3 linked regions of the Prochlorococcus marinus subsp. pastoris str. CCMP1986 genome follow. The main gene of each other region encodes a partner of the protein of the gene in region 3 in a complex. Links are inferred from orthologs where the notes say so. Each region holds a gene or a part of one and is shown on either strand. Other genes may lie near its edges.

Evidence for each region.
Region 1: the proteins of TX50_RS01525 (region 3) and nuoH are in contact, whole or in part, in a cryo-EM structure (PDB 6KHJ), measured with the Thermosynechococcus vestitus proteins. The link is inferred for Prochlorococcus marinus subsp. pastoris str. CCMP1986 from one-to-one orthologs. Residues at the interface, in WP_126986108.1 of Thermosynechococcus vestitus: Gly6, Tyr7, Glu8, Tyr9, Phe10, Gly12, Phe13, Leu14, Ile16, Cys17, Ser18, Pro21, Ala24, Leu25, Ala27, Ser28, Leu31, Arg32, Pro33, Ser35, Arg40, Leu41, Thr42, Thr43, Tyr44, Glu45, Ile51, Gly53, Ala54, Trp55; in WP_126985484.1 of Thermosynechococcus vestitus: Gln8, Lys26, Trp29, Leu30, Pro33, Met34, Met37, Leu38, Leu83, Ile84, Phe85, Lys86, Glu87, Asp88, Val89, Leu90, Pro91, Ala92, Thr100, Ala104, Val107, Ile108, Phe111, Leu112, Tyr114, Ile115, Ile125, Ser126, Leu128, Phe133.
Region 2: the proteins of TX50_RS01525 (region 3) and TX50_RS00895 are in contact, whole or in part, in a cryo-EM structure (PDB 6ZJN), measured with the Thermus thermophilus proteins. The link is inferred for Prochlorococcus marinus subsp. pastoris str. CCMP1986 from one-to-one orthologs. Residues at the interface, in WP_096411116.1 of Thermus thermophilus: Glu45, Ser46, Asn48, Pro50, Ala51, Gly52, Glu53; in WP_223903221.1 of Thermus thermophilus: Met26, Thr27, Asn29, Gly31, Pro32, His34.

What each region holds. Positions count from the first base shown.
Region 1 is NC_005072.1:154,082-157,076, reverse strand. The notes cover bases 73-2,904. They hold nuoH (NADH-quinone oxidoreductase subunit NuoH), read left to right. Parts: upstream 73-845; coding sequence 846-1,964; downstream 1,965-2,904. Other genes in these bases: TX50_RS00825 (NADH-quinone oxidoreductase subunit J), read left to right, coding at 2,674-2,904; ndhI (NAD(P)H-quinone oxidoreductase subunit I), read left to right, coding at 2,034-2,660; TX50_RS00840 (citrate synthase), read left to right, coding at 73-770. In the rest of the region: more of TX50_RS00840, read left to right, coding at 1-72; more of TX50_RS00825, read left to right, coding at 2,905-2,995. UniProt on the Escherichia coli protein: NDH-1 shuttles electrons from NADH, via FMN and iron-sulfur (Fe-S) centers, to quinones in the respiratory chain. The immediate electron acceptor for the enzyme in this species is believed to be ubiquinone.
Region 2 is NC_005072.1:165,219-168,181, forward strand. The notes cover bases 1-2,800. They hold TX50_RS00895 (NAD(P)H-quinone oxidoreductase subunit H), read left to right. Parts: upstream 1-706; coding sequence 707-1,894; downstream 1,895-2,800. Other genes in these bases: rsmH (16S rRNA (cytosine(1402)-N(4))-methyltransferase RsmH), read right to left, coding at 1-668; TX50_RS00900 (acyl-CoA thioesterase), read left to right, coding at 1,903-2,355; TX50_RS00905 (AMP-binding protein), read right to left, coding at 2,369-2,800. Outside these bases: more of TX50_RS00905, read right to left, coding at 2,801-2,963.
Region 3 is NC_005072.1:282,283-285,176, reverse strand. The notes cover bases 1-2,731. They hold TX50_RS01525 (NAD(P)H-quinone oxidoreductase subunit 3), read left to right. Parts: upstream 1-1,050; coding sequence 1,051-1,413; downstream 1,414-2,731. Other genes in these bases: TX50_RS01510 (gluconeogenesis factor YvcK family protein), read right to left, coding at 2,691-2,731; TX50_RS01515 (NAD(P)H-quinone oxidoreductase subunit J), read left to right, coding at 2,152-2,682; TX50_RS01520 (NADH dehydrogenase subunit K), read left to right, coding at 1,418-2,152; TX50_RS01530 (rubredoxin), read right to left, coding at 550-978; TX50_RS01535 (photosynthesis system II assembly factor Ycf48), read right to left, coding at 1-540. Also shown: more of TX50_RS01510, read right to left, coding at 2,732-2,894. UniProt on the Escherichia coli protein: NDH-1 shuttles electrons from NADH, via FMN and iron-sulfur (Fe-S) centers, to quinones in the respiratory chain. The immediate electron acceptor for the enzyme in this species is believed to be ubiquinone.

The sequences.
Region 1 (2,995 bases), 130 kb from region 3 along the record:
TGATAAGACTAATTGCAAAAATTCCAACAATGATTGCTGCATTTCAACTTATAAGAAAAGGACAAGATCCCATTCAACCTAGGGATGATTTATCCTACTCATCGAATTTTCTTTACATGTTGACTGAAAAAGAACAAGATCCCATAGCTGCAAAAGTTTTTGATAGATGCCTAATTCTTCATGCAGAACATAGTTTAAATGCGAGTACATTTAGCGCACGAGTTACGGCTAGCACTCTTACAGACCCATACGCAGTAATTGCCTCTGCAGTAGGAACATTAGCTGGTCCTCTTCATGGTGGAGCTAATGAAGATGTAATTGCCATGTTAGAAGATATTAAAACTCCAGAAAAAGCTGCTTCATTTTTAGAAGATGCTATTCAAAACAAAAGTAAAATAATGGGTTTCGGACATCGAGAGTACAAAGTTAAAGATCCTCGAGCAATTATTCTTCAGAAATTAGCAGAGGAGCTTTTTGTTAGGTTTGGAAAAGATGAAATGTATGAAGTTGCTAAAAAATTAGAGTTAGAGGCTATCCCAAGGCTAGGAGGAAAAGGTATTTTCCCAAACGTTGATTTTTATTCTGGCCTTGTTTACAGAAAACTTGGTATTCCCCGTGACTTATTTACTCCTATTTTTGCAATATCAAGAGTCGCAGGTTGGTTAGCTCATTGGAGGGAACAATTAGGCGCAAACAGAATTTTTAGACCGTCTCAAATTTATACCGGTTCGGCTCCAAGAGATTGGATTACTTTAGAAAATCGAAAATAATATCTTCAGCTTTTCATAAAAAACACACATATTGTTTATGAAGAGTTAATCTAAAGAATAAATAACAATAAAATTTTGAACTCCGGATTAGATCTCGAATATAGTTTTAATGAAATCTTAAAAGGCTTCGGCCTATCAAGTGAGCTTGCTCATATAATCTGGCTACCTTTACCAATGTTATTAGTTTTAGTATCAGCAGTTGTTGGTGTATTAGTCACAGTTTGGTTAGAAAGAAAAATATCTGCTGCTGCTCAACAACGAATAGGTCCAGAATATGCAGGGGCCTTAGGGGTACTTCAACCAATTGCAGACGGTCTGAAATTACTTGTAAAAGAAGATATTATTCCTGCAAAAGCAGATTCAATTCTATTCACTGCGGGACCAATATTAGTATTGGTACCGGTTATTCTATCTTGGTTAATTGTTCCTTTTGGCCAAAACTTGCTAATTAGTAATGTTGGTATTGGAATTTTTCTTTGGATAGCTCTAAGTAGTATTCAACCCATTGGTCTTCTTATGAGTGGCTACGCCTCGAATAATAAATATTCATTATTAGGCGGATTAAGAGCAGCTGCTCAATCTATTAGCTATGAAATACCCCTGGCTTTGTCTGTACTAGCCATTGTTTTAATGACAAATTCCCTTAGTACTATTGATATTGTTAATCAACAAAGCGGAGCAGGAATATTAAGTTGGAATATATGGAGGCAACCTGTTGGATTCATAATTTTCTGGATATGTGCTCTTGCTGAATGCGAAAGATTACCATTCGACTTGCCAGAAGCTGAGGAAGAATTAGTAGCGGGTTATCAAACTGAATATGCTGGAATGAAATTTGCTTTATTTTATTTAGGCAGTTATATAAATTTAATCCTATCTGCATTATTAGTATCAATACTTTATCTAGGTGGATGGGGATTTCCTATTCCTGTTGAGATAATTGCTAAAGCTCTAAATCTTCCAATTGATGCTCCTGTGATTCAAGTTTTCACAGCTTCTATAGGAATCATAATGACTGTTCTCAAAGCATATCTATTGGTTTTTGTTGCTATATTATTGCGCTGGACAACACCAAGGGTGAGAATAGATCAACTTCTAGATTTAGGATGGAAATTCCTTTTACCCATATCTCTTGCTAATCTACTTGTGACAGCAGGATTAAAATTAGCTTTTCCTCAATTTTTTGGTGGATAATGTTTAAGTAGAAATACTTAAACATTTATTAAATACACTAGAATAAAATAACTAAGTAAATTCTTTAAAATGAAAGATTTTCTTCAAAAAGTAAATAGTTATATTAAAGAAGCCTTCAGTGCTGGTAAATATTTATATGATGGATTTACTGTAACTTTTGATCATCTCCGAAGACGACCAGTTACTGTTCAATACCCTTACGAAAAGTTAATTCCTTCTGAAAGATATAGAGGAAGAATCCATTATGAATTTGATAAATGCATCGCCTGTGAAGTATGCGTACGTGTTTGTCCGATAAATTTACCAGTTGTGGACTGGGTTATGAATAAGGAAACTAAGAAAAAGGAACTTAGAAATTATTCTATAGACTTTGGAGTATGCATTTTTTGCGGGAATTGTGTTGAATATTGCCCAACAAATTGCTTATCTATGACTGAAGAATACGAATTAGCTACATTCGATAGGCATAATTTAAATTTTGATAATATTGCATTAGGTAGACTTCCGACGAACGTTACAACTGATCCATCTGTGAAACCTCTAAGGGAACTTGCATATTTGCCTAAAGGAGTTATGGATCCTCATGAAGTTCCTCCTTCAGATGTTCGAGTTGGTAAACTACCAGAAGAAGTTTATGATTGGATGAAACCAAAATTGAATGATATTAAAAACCCCACTGTCGAGCCAAATAAATAACTTTAAATAATACATGTCTTTAGCAGTAACAACTCAAATAATTTGTTTTTCAGTATTATCTTTAGTTGTAATAATTGGAGCACTAGGTGTAATTCTTCTAGAGAACATTGTTTACTCTGCATTTTTGCTTGGGGGAGTCTTTATGAGTGTTGCAGGCTTATATCTACTACTAAACGCAAGTTTTGTTGCTGCAGCTCAAGTTTTAGTTTATGTAGGGGCAGTTAATGTTCTAATAATTTTTGCAATAATGTTGGTTAATAAAAAAGAAGATTTAAAGGCTATTGCAAATATCAAATCAAGAAGAATTATATCAACATCAATTTGTTTAACTCTTC
Region 2 (2,963 bases), 120 kb from region 3 along the record:
TTATTTACAGCAATTCTTAGTGCCTGGAATGTTCTAGTCGCAGGATGAATTTTTCGATATCTTTGTTTGGGTGGGAAACAACCAGCAATAGAATAAGCTAAATCTTTTGTACCCGAATATTTGCCTTTTTCTTGTAAATCTTTTTTGATTCTCCTAGAAATCTTTCGTGATAATCTTTCATCACCAAATTTAAAAATTAAATCAGCCAGATCTTTTTCATTTAAAGTCTCAATTAAGTCCTCAGCATTCATCTCAAGTAACGGATTCATTCGCATATCTAAAGGCCCATCTTTTTGAAAACTAAATCCTCTTTGTGGATTATCTATCTGATTACTATTGACTCCAAGATCTGCTATTACAAAAGAAACTTTTTCTTTTGGCTCAAAGTTCGCAAAATTTGAGGGACATATTTCAATCCTCGATTTAAATTCTTCAAGTTTTATAAATGCTGACTGTCTTGCGAATGGATCGTGATCTAGTCCAATTATTTTTAAATCAGGATATTTTTTTAATAATTGATATGAGTGTCCACCACCACCTAAAGTTGCATCTATCGCTGTTAGTTTATTGTCTGATATTAACGGATATTGATCTACAGAAACTAAAATTTCATCTGTCATCACTGACTTATGATTGAATAAAGATGAATCAGAAAGGTCAGTTTGCATAACTTTCTACTAAGATTTAAATAGAGGTTAAATTATTAATGGCTCAACTAGAGACTAGAACAGAACCGATGGTGGTCAACTTTGGCCCTCATCATCCATCTATGCATGGAGTTTTAAGGTTAGTTGTAACCCTTGACGGCGAGAACGTAATAGATTGTGAGCCCGTAATAGGATATTTGCATAGAGGCATGGAAAAGATAGCTGAAAACAGGACAAACGTTATGTATGTACCTTATGTAAGCAGAATGGATTATGCAGCCGGAATGTTTTATGAAGCTATTGTAGTAAATGCACCAGAAAGATTGGCGAATATTGTTGTACCAAAAAGGGCCAGTTATATAAGAGTTCTAATGTTGGAGCTCAATAGAATTGCAAATCATCTTTTATGGCTAGGTCCATTTCTAGCAGATGTAGGAGCTCAAACTCCATTCTTTTATATCTTTAGAGAAAGAGAAATGATTTATGACCTTTGGGAAGCTGCTACTGGACAAAGATTGATAAATAATAATTTTTTTAGAATAGGAGGTGTAGCTTGTGATTTACCTTACGGATGGTTAGAAAAATGCATTGATTTTTGTGATTGGTTTGCTCCAAAGATTGATGAATATGAAAAACTAATAACAAATAACCCTATATTCAAAAAACGAATTGAAGGTCTTGGAACCATAGAAAGAGATCAAGCAATTAATTGGTCACTTTCTGGACCAATGCTTAGGGCTTCTGGAGTCTCTTGGGATTTGAGAAAAGTTGATAGTTATGAATGTTATGACGATTTTGAATGGGAAATTGCTTCCGAAAAAGAAGGTGATTGTTATGCCAGATATCGAGTAAGAGTTCAAGAAATGAGACAATCATTAAAAATTATTCGTCAAGCTTGCGAAATGATTCCTGGAGGCCCAACAGAAAATTTAGAAGCTAAACGCATGGCTACAGAGGATAAAAAAAGTGAAATATTTGGCATGGATTATCAATATGTAGCTAAGAAAGTTGCGCCTACTTTTAAGATCCCTAATGGAGAATTATATACAAGATTAGAATCTGGGAAAGGTGAAATAGGAGTTTTTATTCAAGGAAATAATGAAGTTACACCATGGAGATTTAAAATTAGAGCTGCTGATTTAAATAATCTTCAAATATTGCCTCATATTCTAAAGGGAGCAAAAATAGCTGATATTATGGCAATCCTTGGCTCAATAGACGTCATTATGGGTTCTGTAGACAGGTAAACCTTTTAATGAAACCTAAAAATTGGTTGATTTTAAAAAGGAAAGTAAGGTTTGGTGATTGTGACTCTGCAGGAGTGATACATTTTCACAACCTTTTAAGATGGGCTCATGAAAGTTGGGAAGAAAGTATAGATATATATGGTATTCCTCATCAGGATATTTTCCCCGATTCTAATTCCCATAAAAATCAAATTATATGTCCCATAGTTAATTGCGAAGCCAATTTTTTATCACCTATTAAGATTGGCGATTTACTTTCAATTAAGATATTCCCCAAAAAAATTAATAATCACTTATTTCAAGTAAATACATTTTTTTTAAAGGATGAAATTAATGTCGCTGAAGGAAAAATCATCCATTGTTCTTTAGATGTTGATTCAAAATTGAAAGTTAAATTACCTGATCAACTGGAGAGGTGGATAGAGGCTTCCAATATAAATACGAATTTAAAAGAGTGTTAATTATCATGAGTTACTATTTTTCAAATATGAAATTAGATTTTTTAATATAATTTGATTGATTTTTACCAATAATCCAAGCTTCAGGTCTCTCATGTCTTGGCCAATTTTTAGAAAAGTTTTTTAATATTTTTAATGAATATTCAATATCTGTTTTAGAAGTTTGTTTTTTAAAATCAATGTTGATTTCAATTTTGTTTCCCCATTCTTTATTAGGTATATTAAAAATCTTAAAATTTTCTATTGGAATTTTTTCATTTAAGATAAATTTACTTAATCGTAATTTAATTACTTCTGGAAAAACTATTTCACCTCCAGAATTAAAAGCATTATCTATTCTTCTAATAAATTTTAAATAAGAAGAATCATTCAGTTCTTGGATTTCTCCCAAATCACTGCTTTCCCACCAACCATTTTTATCTTTGAAATTTTTAGTTTTAGAAGCTTCAAGCAATTCAATTCCTATTCTTTCTGATTTGATTTGGATTAAACCCTTTTTACTAATTCTTAAATTTATATCACATAGTATTTCTCCAACATTATCAATCCCTTCTAAAAATTCCTTAGGTTTTAGGCTCGTAACCATGGCAGCAGTTTCAGTTGATCCGTAA
Region 3 (2,894 bases):
TAAATCTCTAATACCTCCCTGCTCGGAAGGGTCTGAAACCTTAGCCTCCCATGTTTCACCACTATTTGAAGTTGTATAAATAGCAGCTGAGGTTGTTGCCAATTCAGCAACCCCATCATCAACAGTTGAGACTAAAAATGGCTGGCCAGGCAGCTTACCAAGAGATAACCTTGTCCAATTCTTACCTTCATCAATCGTATGCATAACTAAAGAGGGTTGTCCTATCAACCAACCTTCAGAACCCTTAAAATCTATATCAAGTAAACGAAAATTCTCCTCTGCAGCAATATCTAAAGATCTTTTTTCCCACGATTTTCCTCCATCATTAGATTCCATAATAAGCCTATTTGATCCAACTAAAAATCCATGATTATTATCTATGAAATCTATATCTAATGCATTTGACTGATCTTCAAATTGAATTGTTTCCCAGGGACTACTCTCGCTCATTTTTACACCTGTTGAAGAACAACTACTTAAAACAAAGCAAAGTGTAAATGTTAGGAGAAGGTTTGGAATGCTAGTTACAAATTTTTTCATGGATATATTTTAGTGCAAAGAGTACAAAGAAAGGAAACATGCAGCTGCAAATGCTAAACCACCAAATATTAAAATATTTTTCTGACCAGGTGGCAAACTATTGAATCCAAAGCCATAAGTTAAATTTTCTTCAAAACCACTAGGTTTTTCTCTTGGTCCTATATCTTTATATAAATTTTTACCTGCTCTACATACTGGACAAGCAAAAGTATTTCCATCTATTGCCGAGAAAGGAGTATTTTTAGGAATGTTAAGTTTCTTGTTTCCTTCTATAGGATCATAAATGTATCCACAACTTCTACATTCGAATCTATTTTGTTCTAAATTGGTAATGAGCTCTTTATCTTTAAATTCTGGAAGTTTTTCAGGAGATTCTTTATTTGTTAAATCCTCAACTATTTGGTTTTCCTCAGAAGATGGTTGAATGTTTTCACTCACGATTTAGTATTTAACTTTAGAGACTCTAAAAGATTTTGCTGAATTAAGCGAATTTTCCAACAATTTTTTTAAATGTTTTCATTACCCGGCTACGAATATTTTTTAGGTTTTTTAATAATTGCTGCGGCAGTCCCAATTTTAGCTTTAGTTACTAACCTAATAGTCTCTCCCAAAGGAAGAACTGGAGAGAGAAAACTCACCTACGAATCAGGGATGGAGCCTATAGGGGGGGCTTGGATTCAATTCAATATCAGATATTACATGTTTGCATTAGTATTCGTTATATTTGATGTAGAAACTGTATTTCTTTATCCTTGGGCGGTTGCATTCAATAGACTAGGCCTACTAGCATTTATTGAGGCTCTAATATTTATTACAATATTAGTAATTGCTCTTGCTTACGCTTGGAGAAAAGGAGCTTTAGAATGGAGTTAAAAAGTTGAACAATTCACTTTCACCAAAAGCAATAAGAGAGCTTAGAGAAGAAACTTGTAATCCTCTGGGTGCCCCCCAAGTCACAACTGACTTGAGCGAAAATATCATAATGACAAGTTTAGATGATCTTCATAACTGGGCTAGATTAAGTAGTCTATGGCCACTTTTATACGGAACTGCATGCTGTTTTATAGAATTTGCAGCACTCATAGGGTCTAGGTTTGATTTTGATAGATTTGGCTTAGTACCTAGAAGCTCCCCAAGACAAGCAGACTTACTAATTGTTGCTGGTACAGTCACAATGAAAATGGCACCAGCATTAGTAAGGTTGTATGAACAAATGCCAGAACCAAAATATGTCATTGCCATGGGAGCTTGTACCATAACTGGTGGAATGTTTAGTGCAGATTCAACAACAGCAGTAAGAGGAGTTGATAAATTAATCCCAGTTGATTTGTACCTTCCTGGATGCCCCCCTAGACCAGAAGCTATTTTTGATGCTGTTATAAAATTAAGAAAGAAAGTTGCTAATGAGAGTATTCTTGAGAGGAATAAATCTGAACAAACTCATAGATATTTAACTGTAGATCATGAGATGAATCTTGTTTTTTCAGAAAATACTGGTGAATATTTAAATAAAAAATCTGAAAAGTCAATTGAATCTTCTAAACTTAATCCGGTAGAAGAAAGTAGTGAAAATATATATGAAACAAATTCTATAGATGAAGTAATAAAATAATGGAAAATAATAGTTCACCTGAATCTTCAGAAGAAATTGTAAAACAAAATGGAATAGTAAGTAATCAGCTTTCTCAAGATGGGATTACAAACGAATCTTTAGGGAATGATCATATAGGTGTTGAGATACTTTCAGTAAAACCAGAAAAGTTGTACGAAGCAATATCTACTTTAAGAGGCTATGGCTTTAACTACCTTCAGTGTCAAGGAGGTTACGATGAAGGACCAGGAAAATGTCTCGTAAGTTTTTACCATCTAATCTCACTTGGAGATATTCAAGATATAAAAGAGATTAAAGAAATTAGAGTAAAAGTTTTTTTAAATAGAGACTCAGATTTATCTGTACCTAGCCTTTATAAAATTTTCAAGGGAAGTGATTGGCAAGAAAGGGAAACCTATGACATGTTTGGAATCAATTTTGCTGATCATCCAAATCCCACAAGACTTTTAATGCCAGAAGACTGGAGAGGATGGCCATTAAGAAAAGATTATATACAACCTGACTTCTATGAATTACAAGATGCTTATTAAAAAATTTATTAATTTAATTTCTTCATTTTTTTATTAATAAACATTACTGCCCTTGCAAGTCTTCGGGGGTCATGTCTAAGTGTTGGAGTTATCTTTCTTGAATAAAGGGGAGCTTGCAAGACATAATATCCTTCTGAAATTAATTCTTCTTTGTTACAAATCACTGGCATGGCACCTCTACTTTGGTAGTAATCAACAAGTGGTGACTTTTC